DNA from 2 places in the Tessaracoccus zhenghani genome. Region 2 is predicted to be linked to the other one. Evidence: riboswitches for the same ligand, from Rfam matches in the RefSeq annotation. Region 2 holds a riboswitch; the other holds the start of a gene.
The links. A riboswitch is a leader RNA that binds a small molecule or an ion and turns the genes downstream of it on or off. The one in region 2 is predicted to bind cobalamin.
Positions count from the first base shown of each region.

Region 1 (5,723 bases), 1.5 Mb from region 2:
CCACCCACTCGGGCCGGAACTCCGCCAGCGTACTCAGGATGACCTTCTGTCGAGGGCGCTCCGCCTGCTGGACCACCGCCACAGGGGTGTCGGGTGGGCGGTGCTCGCCGAGGATCTCCAGGGCCCGCGGGAGATGCGCCACCCGCTTGCGGGAGCGCGGGTTGTAGAGGACCGTGACGAAGTCGCCGACGGAGGCGCCGTGGAGGCGCCGCTCAATGGACTCCCAGGGGGTGTGCAGGTCGGACAACGAGATGGTGGCATGGTCGTGGCCCAGCGGCGCGCCAAGGATGGCGGAAACCGCGAGCGAGGCGGTCACGCCGGGCACGACGTCGACGTCCACGCCGTCGGTGCCCTGCTCCAGCACGGGGCTGGCCATCGCGTAGATCGCCGGGTCGCCGCCGCAGACCAGTGCGACGTTCTCGCCGGCCCGGGCCGCGTCGATCGCCGAGGCCGTGCGCTCCTCCTCGGTGCCCATCTTCGTGGCCATGATGCGGGCGCCGGGGCGGATGAGGTCGCGGATCTGCTTGACGTACGGGGCGTACCCGACGACGTAGGTGGCCTGCTGGAGACGCTGCTTCGCGCGGGGCGTGAGGAGGTCGCGGACCCCGGGGCCGAGCCCCACGACGCTGAGCCGCCCCCGCGCGGGGATACGGCCGACGGCGCACGTGGCGTCCTGGGTCTTCTGCTTGGGCACGATGAGGCGGGCGCCGCGCGCCATCACAGAGGCCTCCGAGACCGACGGCGTGCCGACGTGCTCCAGCGCGTACTGGCTGGGCGTCGGCACGTCGAAGACGGCCAGTTCCGCGGCCGGGTAGTCGAGGAGCTTGACGCCCAACTGATGGGCGAGCTGGATCAGCCCGAGCTCGCCGGCCTTGGCGTCGATGGTGGTGAGCGCGGTCACCGACTCGAGGGCCAGGCTGTGCTCAGCGAGGGTCGCCTCGAGGAGTCCGCGGAGGTGCTCGGCGGAGGTGCCCTTGTTGCAGCCCATGCCCACCACGAGGCTGGGGGGATGCAACACGACGGTGGGGACTGTTTCAGTCTCAACCAGCGTGTGGTCCGTGACGAGGATGCGGGCGACGGGGCGTTCGGCGTTCTCTGACACGTTGGCCGGCAGCGGCGGCAGCGGCCACGGCTGCCGCTTCTCCACGAGCGCCGGCCCGCCGTCGATGATGGCCCGGGTGACGGCCGCGACGTCGCCGGAGTAGGCCCAGCCCAGGGTGTCCAGGGCGGGGATGTTCAGCGCGTCGGTGGCGGTGGTCAGCACCGGCGTGGCGCCTGTGGCCTCGGCGATCCGCCGGGCGAGGTCGTTGGCGCCGCCCGCATGCCCGCCCACCAGCGGGACGGCGAACCGGCCGGCCTCGTCGACGACGACCACGGCGGGGTCGGTCTTCTTGTCCCGCAGCAACGGCGCGATGATGCGCGAGGTCGCTCCCAGGGCGAGGTGGCTGACGATGAGATCGCACCGCTGCCAGGCGGCCGCCAGCGCTTCGCGGGCCGGGCCGTCGAAGCGGAGCGTGGCTCCGACGATGCCGTCGATGGCGTCGGCGTGCCGTCGGGCCGCCGCCGAGTTGGTGATCTGACCGATGACGTTCCCTGAGCCGTCGCCGCGCCCTGAGCCGGCCCCAGCGCTGAGCGCCGGAACGGTCGAACGGCGGACGCCCGGGCCGTCGAGGATGATCACGACGTTGGGCTCCGCCACGTCTGCCGTCAGCGCCTCCTCGGGCGAGAACCAGCGCACCCGTTCGTCGGCTTCCCCCAGCCGTTCGGCGACGACGAAGCGCAACCCCTCGCCAGGGGCGAGCGCCACCGCGATCTCGCGCAGGCCGGTACCCGGCCCGGTGAGCACCGCGACCTTCGGGTGCCTGCGCGCCGCGGCCACGGCGTCGTCGATGGGGCGCCCGTGGGCGGAGACCACGACGGCGTCATCCCAGGGCAGCGCGACGGCGGCGAAGGCGGCCGCCACGGAACTCACCGCCGGCCGCACCGAGAGCTCGAAGCCGTCGGCACGGAGCCGGCGCACGATGCCGTGGAAGCCGGGGTCGCCGCTGGCGATCACCAGCGCGTCGGCGCCGTCCGGCAGGGAGCGCAGCCGCTCCAGCGCCGGGGTCAGCGCGCCGAGCACCACCCGGCGCGGCTCCTCCACACCCAGGGCCTCCAGGTGCCGCCGGCCGCCGACCACCAGCGCCGCCCGCTCGGCCAGCGCAACCGTCTCCGGGGCGAGCTGCCCCAGGTACCCGTGGACGTGGATCATGACAGTTCCTCCGTGACGCCCCGCGTGCCGTGGGCGCGCAGGTCTGCCTGCGCCTGGGGTTCGGCCGCGCGGTACTCGTGCCGGAACCCGGGATGGTAGAGATGCGAGCGGGTACTGAGCGGTCCTTCAGCCAGCGCCGGGCCCACCAGGACGACGGTGTGCTTCCACAGCTTGTGCTCGCGCATCGTCGCCGAGAGTTCGTCGAGTGCGCAGCGCAGCATCATCTCGTCGGGCCAGGTCACGCGGTACCCGACGATGCACGGGGTCTCCGGCGGGTAGCCGCCCGCCAGGAGCTCGTCCTGCAGCACCTTGTTGCGCGCCGCGGACAGGTACAGCGCCATGGTGGCGCCGTGCGCGGCGAACGAGCGCACTGTCTCCTTCGGGGGCATCGGCGTGCGGCCGCCCTCCAGCCTGGTGAGGATCAGCGACTGCGACACCTCCGGCACCGTGATCTCCACCTCCATGCGCGCGGCCGCGGCCGAGAAGGCGGAGATGCCGGGCACGGATTCGAAGTCGAGCCCCAGTTCGCGGATCAGGTCGCGCTGCTCCGCGGTGGCGCCGTAGATGGAGGGGTCGCCGGTGTGCACCCTGGCGACGGTGAGCCCCTCGTCGCGGGCCCGCTCGTAGAGGGGCGCGATGTCCTCCAGCGAGGCGGAAGCGGAATCGATGACCTCGGCCCCCGGTTTCACGCCTGCGACGATGTCGGGATGCACCAGCGAGGACGCCCAGATGACGATGTCGGCCTCCCCGATCACGCGCGCCCCGCGCAGCGTGATGAGATCAGCGGCGCCCGGACCGGCGCCGACGAACACAACCTTGCCGCTCACAGCGCACCGCCCGTCCCCGTGCGGCGCGGCGCGCTCAGCACGGTGGAGAAGTAGGGTGCCCGTTCGTCGTCGGTCAGGTCGTCCAGCGCCACGAGTCGCTGCCCCTCGAGGGACACGTTGACGCCCAGCACGGCGTCGCGCCCCTCCTCCCGGAGCACGCGCACCAGTTCGGGTAGCTTCCGGCCACCCTTGTAGGCGACCACGGTGTCGGCGGCTCCCAACAACTCCCGCACCCGGTCGAGGCCGACGGTGACCGGAACCAGCGCCAGGATCTCCTGCCCCTCCACGAGCGGCGTCTTCGACTCCGCGGCCAGCGCCTGCATCGCTGTGATCCCGGGAATCACCTCCACCTCGACGCCCTGCCGCGACTCCACGACGTGCGCCGCCAGGTACGAGAACGTCGAGTACACCGACGGATCGCCGACGGTGGCGAAGGCCACGCGCTGGGCCCCGCCGTCGAATTCCTCCAGCGCGGCCGACGCGGAGGTGAGCCACGCCTCCTTCCGCCTGTCCGAGACGCCGCTTCGGTCCGCCATGGAGAACGGGATGCGCCGGATCCGCGCGTCGGGCGCGACCTCCGCGACGATCAGCTCAGCGCGGCCCGGACCGTCGCCGGAGGCCTCCGTCGCGGGGACGAGGACGACGTCGGCCGCCCTCAGCGCCAGCGCAGCTTTGATGGTGGTGAGAGTGGGATCTCCTGGGCCGACACCGACGCCGATCAGACGTCGTGGGGCAGGGGTGGGGACGGTGGACACCGTGGCCTCCTGTGGGTTCGCTCGCCCGGACAAAGTGGCCGCGCAGACAGAGTTCCTGACTCACCCGTTAGGGCTCACAGTGGCGGGACCGCCCCGGATTCACACCGGGTTCCTCTGACGCTCTGCGCGTTGGCAGTCATCCTCGCAGACCCCCTTCCGGCGCCGACGGCGGGGTCAGCCGAACGACAGGATGCGCTCCACGTCCGCGTGTTCCTCCAGCGCGTCGGCCACCGCTTCGAGCATCATTTCGCGCCGCTGCGCGAACCCGGGCGCGGCCGACGGCGTCCAGTCACGCCCCGCGGCCTGGGCCACGACGGCGAGCCAGGCCCGGCGAAAGTCGTCTGACTCCAGCGCGCCGTGCCACATGGTGCCCCACGTCTGCCCGACGCGGACGCCGCCGAGGAACTCCTCGCCCCCGGGCGAGGGGCGCATTCGGCCGTGGTGGATCTCGTAGCCCTCCACTGGAATCCCGCGCCACTGACCCTTCGGCCGGCCCAACACCTTCTCCGCCTCGAACCGCACGTCCACCGGGAGGAGCCCCAGACCCGGCACGGGGGTGTCGTCGCCGCTCTCCACCGGGTCGACGATGGCGCGGGCCAGCATCTGGAACCCGCCGCAGATCCCCAGCACCGGCCGCCCGCCCGCCGCCCTCGCGGTCACCGCCTCGGCCAGGCCGGTCTCGCGCAGCCACGCCAGGTCGTGCAGCGTGGCCCGCGACCCCGGCAGCACCGCCAGGTCCGCCGCGGCCACCTCTGCGGGATTCGTCGTCACGCTCACGTGCACCCCCGGTTCCGCAGCCAGGGCGTCCACGTCCGTCGCGTTGGAGATGCGCGGCATCCGGATCACGGCGACGGTGAGCCCGCCGTCGGCCTTCTCCTCGCCGCGCCACCGGGCCACCTCCAAGGCGTCCTCGCCGTCGACCCACATGCCAGGCAGCCACGGCACCACGCCGAAGTTGGGCAGGCCGCACCGGCGGGTGAGTTCGTCCAGCCCCGGGTCCAGGACGGCCTGGTCGCCGCGGAACTTGTTGATGAGGTAGCCGGCCAGGAGCGCCCGGTCCTCGGTGTCGAGCAGGGCCCAGGTGCCGTAGATGGAGGCGAGGACGCCGCCGCGGTCGATGTCGCCGACGAGCAGCACGGGCAGGGTGAAGGCCCTGGCCAGGCCCATGTTGGTGTAGTCGCCCGCGCGGAGGTTGATCTCGGCCGGGGAGCCGGCGCCCTCGCAGATCACCAGGTCGTGCCGGGCCGCGAGCTCGCGGTACGCGTCATGCGCGGCTTGCGCCAAGAGCCGCCGTCCGGTGGCGTACTCCCCCGCCCGCAGTTCGCCCGCTGGTTGGCCGCGGAGGATGACGTGCGCGCGCCGGTCGCTGCCCGGCTTCAGCAGCACTGGATTCATCGCGGTCGACGGCGTGACCCCGGCCGCGATGGCCTGCAGGTATTGCGCGCGGCCGATCTCGCCGTCGGCCACCACCATGGAGTTGTTGCTCATGTTCTGGGCCTTGAACGGCACCACGTCGATGCCCCGCCGCCGCGCCGCTCGGCACAGCCCGGCGGTGATCAGCGACTTCCCCGCATCCGACGACGTGCCCGCCACCAGGAAACTCATCGCCGCCCCCTCCTCAGCAGGGCGAACCCCGCCGCCAGAGCCGTCGCCGCGCCGGTCACGAGCGTGACCAGCTGCGCCGCCTTGCGCACCTCACACGCGCCCGGTCGGGGCCCGTCGCCGAGCCGCCCCCGCTCCTCCACGCGATTGGCGTACACGTTGCGCCCGCCCAACTGCACGCCGATGGCGCCGGCCCAGGCGGCCTCGCACCAACCGCCGTTGGGCGAGGGGTGGTTGCCCGCGTCGCGCAGCGTGATGGCCCAGGCGCGCCGGGCCCAGCCGCCGACC
Region 1 covers NZ_CM137275.1:1,731,330-1,737,052, forward strand. The annotation lists gene cobJ (precorrin-3B C(17)-methyltransferase) at 1-2,251, opposite strand, end outside; gene cobM (precorrin-4 C(11)-methyltransferase) at 2,248-3,078, opposite strand; gene cobI (precorrin-2 C(20)-methyltransferase) at 3,075-3,833, opposite strand; cobalamin riboswitch at 3,862-3,992, opposite strand; gene ACX1DX_RS08375 (cobyric acid synthase) at 4,008-5,438, opposite strand; gene ACX1DX_RS08380 (cobalamin biosynthesis protein) at 5,435-5,723, opposite strand, start outside.
Region 1: it holds a riboswitch for cobalamin, as region 2 does, so the genes downstream of both, cobI (precorrin-2 C(20)-methyltransferase) here and ACX1DX_RS01335 (ribonucleoside-diphosphate reductase subunit alpha) in region 2, are expected to answer to the same signal.

Region 2 (5,723 bases):
ATCCGGCGAAGGTGGTCGGGGCGCTCAACGAGGTACTGCCCCAAGGCTTCGAGATGCTCGACGCCGCGGTGGCGGTCAAGGAGTCTCTGGGGGACCTCCTGCAAGCCTCGGACTGGGAGATCCGGCTCAACTGCGACCCAAGTGTGCTGAGCGCCGCCGTGGCGGAGCTGCTCAGCCGCGAGCACCTCACCGTCGAGCGCATGACCAAACGCGGCATGCGCGCGTTCGACGTGCGGGAGGCCATCATCTCGCTCGAGGTCGTCGACGATGGAGTGTTGCGCCTGCGCTCCCACATCGGCACTCCGCTGGTGCGGCCCGACGACGTGGTGGCCGCGCTGCGCACCATCGACGAGACGATCCCCAGCGAGATGTTGCTCAATCGGCTCAGCCAGGGGCCACTCAACGAAGGCGACATCGGGGACCCCCTGCGTCCGCACAACTGACGACACGCACCACCCGGTGCGACGGTTTTTCATGATGTGTGGAACAATGAGCGAAGGTCATGGCGCCGCCCGGTGCCACCCTGAGGCAGTGAGACTGCACCGCGGCACAATTCTTCCGCGACTGCTCGCCGGCCTCAGAGGATCAGAGTCTTACGGCACAGCCCGCTGTGCCCGGTCCGCGCCAAGTGCGCGTAAGGAGCCGCATGCTCACATCAGAGAACAATGATCAAGTGACGCCGGAAAGCGCCGCCCCCGCCCCCACGCAGCGCCGCCGTCGCGCTGCCTCCCGCCCCGCTGGTGCCCCGAAGGTCGCCCCGGAAGCGCAGGTCGAGGCCCCGGCCGCCGCCCCCCAGAGCACCACCCCCCAGGCCACTCCTGAGGCCGCCCCCGCCGCTTCCCAGCCGGTCGCACCCGAGGCCGCCCCTGAGGCCGCGAGCGAAGCGCCCGCCGAGGACCTGGCGCCCAAGCGTCGCCGCGCCTCGACGAAGCCCACCACCCGCACCACCACCACCCGTCGCCGCAAGGTCGACGTGGAGCCGAAGGCCGAGGGCAGTGAGCCGGCGGAGTCGCCTCAGGCCGAGGCCGCCCAGCCCGAGGTCGTCCAGCCCGACGCCCCCGTCGCCGAGAAGCGGCCCGCCCGTCGCCGCGCCACGCGCAGCACCGCGGCCGCCGCCCCCTCGGAGGCCCCGAGCTCGCCCGCCGAGACCGCCACCGAAGCCGTCGAGTCCGCACCCGAAGCCCAGCCCGTACAGGCCGAGGCCCCGGCGCCCGTCGAGGCGCCTGCCGAGTCCGCCCAGCCCGCCCGTCGTCGGCGCGCCACCCGCAAGGCCGCGGCCCCCGAGGCTGCACCCACCGCGGAGGCCACCGTCGCACCCGAGGCTGACGCCGAGCCCGAGCCCGAGCCGCAGCGCGAGCCCGCCGCCCTGGGCCGCGGCCGCCAGTCACGCGCCCTCGGCCGCCGCGCTGAGGCGCGCGCCATCGAGAGCACCCCGACCCCCGAGGTCGCCGAAGAAGCTGAGGCGCCCCAGGAGGAAGCTGCTGCTCCCCGCGAGGAGACCCCCCGCGAAGAGGCTGCGCCCAGGGGGCGCCGTCGTCGGGTGAGCCGCCCGGCCGCAGCGCCTGAGCGTCGCGGCACCGCCGCAGATCCCGACGAAGACCCCATCGCCGCCGCGCTCCGTGCGGCCGAGGAGATCGCAGAGGCCCGCAAGGCTGTGCTGAGCGACCCCTTCATGACCGCCGCCGCCCGCGACGCGCAGCTGGCCGCCCTGGCCGGCGCGATCGCGGCGGATTCGGCACTGGCCGAAACCGCGGACGACGAGGCTGAGGACGAGGACGAGGACGAGGACGACGAGGAAACCGTCGACACCGAAGCCGATACCGACACCGACGAGTCCGAGACCCAGGACGACGAAACCTCCGACGACGATTCCGACGAGGAATCCGATGAGGACTCGGTAGACGACGACCGTCCCACGCGTCGCCGCCGTCGCCGTGGTGGCCGTCGCCGCCGTCGTGGTGGTCGGGCGGATTCGGAGGGCGACGACGACTCGTCCGACGAATCCGACGACGATGACACCGACGCCGCTGATTCGGACGAGCACGCCGACAGCCCCGAGTCGGCCGACGATGCGGATGGCGAAGGCGTCACAGTGCGCCGTCGTCGTCGTCGTCGCCGTCGCAACGGAGAGTCCTCGGGTGAAACCGGTCACGAGGACGAGGTCACGGGCATCGAAGGCTCGACCCGCATGGAGGCCAAGCGGCAGCGCCGCAAGGAGTCCCGCGCCGCAGGCCGTCGCCGCGCACCCATCCTCAGCGAGGCCGAGTTCCTGGCCCGCCGCGAACAGGTGGACCGCAAGCTCGTGATCCGCCAGTCGGAGGACTACACGCAGCTGGCCGTCGTCGAGGACGGCATCCTCGTGGAGCACTACGTGGACAAGGCCTCGGCCGCGTCGCTCATCGGCAACGTCTACGTCGGCAAGGTCCAGAACGTCCTGCCCAGCATGGAGGCCGCGTTCATCGACATCGGCCGTGGCCGCAACGCCGTGCTCTACGCCGGCGAGGTGGACTGGGACGCCTTCCAGGTCAGCGGCGAGAACCGCAAGGTCGAGAACGTCCTGAAGTCCGGCCAGTCCGTTCTGGTGCAGGTCACCAAGGACCCGGTCGGAGCGAAGGGTGCGCGCCTCACCGGCCACATCTCCCTGCCGGGCCGCTACATCGTGTACTCACCGGGTGGCCACCTCTCCGGCATCTCGCGCAAGCTGCCGGACACCGAGCGCAACCGCCTGCGCGGCATCCTCAGCTCGCTGATCTCGGACAACGAGTCGGTCATCGTGCGCACCGCCGCCGAGGGCATTCCGGAGGACGAGCTCGTCCGCGACGTGAACCGCCTGAAGGCGCAGTGGGAGGTCATCGAGAAGGCGTCCAAGAAGGGCAGTGCCCCGCAGGCGCTGTACTCGGAGCCGGACCTGACCCTGCGGATCGTGCGTGACCTCTTCACCGAAGACTTCGGCCAGCTCATCGTCCAGGGCGATGGTGGCCCGGAGGACTCCTACGACGCCATCGCGGCCTACGTGTCACACGTGGCCCCGCACCTGGCTGAGCGCCTCGAGCGCTTCGAGGTGGGGGATGACGGCAAGGACATCTTCGCGAAGTTCAAGATCGACGAGCAGATCGCCAAGGCGCTCGATCGCAAGGTGTTCCTCCCATCCGGTGGTTCGCTCGTCATCGACCGCACCGAGGCCATGACTGTCATCGACGTGAACACCGGCCGCTTCACCGGCGCCGGGGGCAACCTCGAGGCCACGGTCACCAGCAACAACCTGGAGGCTGCGGAAGAGATCGTGCGCCAACTCCGGCTGCGTGACCTGGGCGGCATGATCGTCATCGACTTCATCGACATGGTGTTGCCCAGCAACCGCGACCTCCTGCTGCGCAGGCTCGTCGAGTGCCTGAGCCGTGACCGGACGCGGCACCAGGTCTCGGAGGTCACCAGCCTGGGTCTGGTGCAGCTCACGCGCAAGCGCATCGGCACCGGCCTGCAGGAAGCCTTCACCGAGCCGTGCGAGCATTGCGACGGCGCCGGGTACCACCGCTTCGAAGAGCCGGTGGATTCGCAGGCGCCGTCCGACGGTGGCGAGCGCAAGGGTGGCAGCGGGCGCCGACGCGGTGGCCGCGGCCGCTGATCAGGCCATGAGGGGGCGGGTGACGATGTGTCACCCGCCCCTTTCGCATTCCCAATATATGGTGTTTACATCCGTGTGATTCACCAGATATGGTTGCGGCAACGCAAGGTTCCGCCAACCGCAGGGTTGTCGGCTAAGAGGGAATCCGGTGCAAATCCGGAACTGTCCCGCAGCGGTAAGTGAGAACGACCGCCGTCATCAGCACTGGGTGATCCCCGGGAAGCGACGGCCAGTAGGTGGCTCAGGAGTCCGAAGACCTGCCTGCGTGGCCCCGCATCCGCGGGGTCCGGTTCGAGAGCCGCGTGGAAACGGCCCGTACGCAGGATCGTGTTTCGCGCATTCTCGAACTCCCCATCGAGTGCGAGGAAACACCCATGTCCATCCGTGTGCGCAAACGTGACGGCTCCCTGGTCCCCTACGACGGCGCCGAAGTCGCCGCCTCCATCTCCGACGCCGCCCGGGGCCTCGACGACGACCTCACGCGGGCCGTCCAGCTCCGCTCCGAGGTGGAGATCACCCTCTTCGACCAGATCACCACCGAAGAACTCGACGAGGCCGTCATCCAGGTGGCGCTGGCCAACGTCAAGGACGACCCGGCCTTCGACACCATCGCCGCCAGATTGCTGGTCAAGCACATCTACAAGCTGGTCTTCGGTGACACCCACGACCTGTTCGGCGACGGCGGCCCGGAGACCATCCGCCAACTCCACGTGGCCCACTTCGCCCCGACGATCGCCAAGGCTGTCGGGAGCGGGCTGCTCGATGCCCGGCTCGCCGAGCTGTTCGATCTGGAGGCGCTGGCTCTCGCCCTGCGCCCCGAGCGCGACGACCTCCTGCGCCACATCGGGGTGACCACCATGCGCAACCGCTACCTGCTGGCCGGTGAGCACCGTCGCCCGCTCGAGGTGCCGCAGTTCTTCTGGATGCGCGTGGCGATGGGGCTCAGCCTGAACGAGGCCGACCCCACTGCGGTGGCGCTGGAGCTGTACGAGGCGATGAGCAGGCTGCGCTACCTCGCGGCCGGCTCCACCCTGGCCAATGCCGGCACCAGCTACGCACAGCTGTCCAACTGTTTCGTGATGCAGATGGAGGACGAGATCGAGCACATCGGCAAGTCCGTGCGCGACGTGATGTGGCTGACGAAGGGCACCGGCGGCATCGGGTTGTCGGTGTCGAAGCTGCGCTGCGAGGGGTCCCCGATCCGGTCCAACCAGACGACCTCCACCGGCCCCATCCCGTTCATGCACACCATCGACTCGACGCTGCGGGCGGTGTCGCGCGGCGGGAAGAAGTTCGGTGCGCTGTGCTTCTACATGGAGAACTGGCACCTCGACTTTCCCCAGTTCCTCGACCTGAAGCAGAACTCGGGGGACCCGTACCGCCGCGTCCGCACCGCCAACACCGCCGTGTGGATCAGTGACGAGTTCATGAAGCGGGTGGCCGACGACGCCGACTGGTACCTGTTCGACCCGCTGGACACGCCGGACCTCGTCGAGCTCTACGGTGCCGCGTTCTCCGCCCGCTACGGCCAGTACGTCGCGATGGCTGAGGCGGGCGAGCTGCGCCGTTTCCGGAAGATCGGGGCGCGGGAGCAGTACCGCCAGATCCTGGTGACCCTGCAGACGACCTCGCACCCGTGGCTCACGTGGAAGGACACCATCAACACCCGCGCGCTGAACAACAACACCGGCACCATCCACCTGTCCAACCTCTGCACCGAAATCTGCCTGCCGCAGGACGTCGACAACATCGCGGTGTGCAACCTGGCGTCGGTGAACCTCGCCCGGCACCTCGTCGGGCTCGGGTTCGACTGGGACAGGCTGGCTGCCACCGTGCGCACGGCGGTGCGACAACTGGACAACCTGGTCGATATCACCATCTCGTCGGTGGGCGAGGCAGAGCGCGCCAACCGCGACAACCGTGCCGTCGGTCTGGGCGTGATGGGCTTCACCGATGTGCTCGAGAAGCTGGGCCACGCCTACGACTCGGAGGCCGCCTATGAGCTCATCGACGAGGTGATGGAGTTCATCAGCTGGCATGCGATCGACGCCTCCTGTGACCTGTCCCGCGAGCGCGGCCCCTACCGCAATTTCGTGGG
Region 2 covers NZ_CM137275.1:265,065-270,787, forward strand. The annotation lists gene ACX1DX_RS01325 (TIGR03936 family radical SAM-associated protein) at 1-443, shown strand, start outside; gene ACX1DX_RS01330 (Rne/Rng family ribonuclease) at 647-3,625, shown strand; cobalamin riboswitch at 3,714-3,904, shown strand; gene ACX1DX_RS01335 (ribonucleoside-diphosphate reductase subunit alpha) at 4,000-5,723, shown strand, end outside.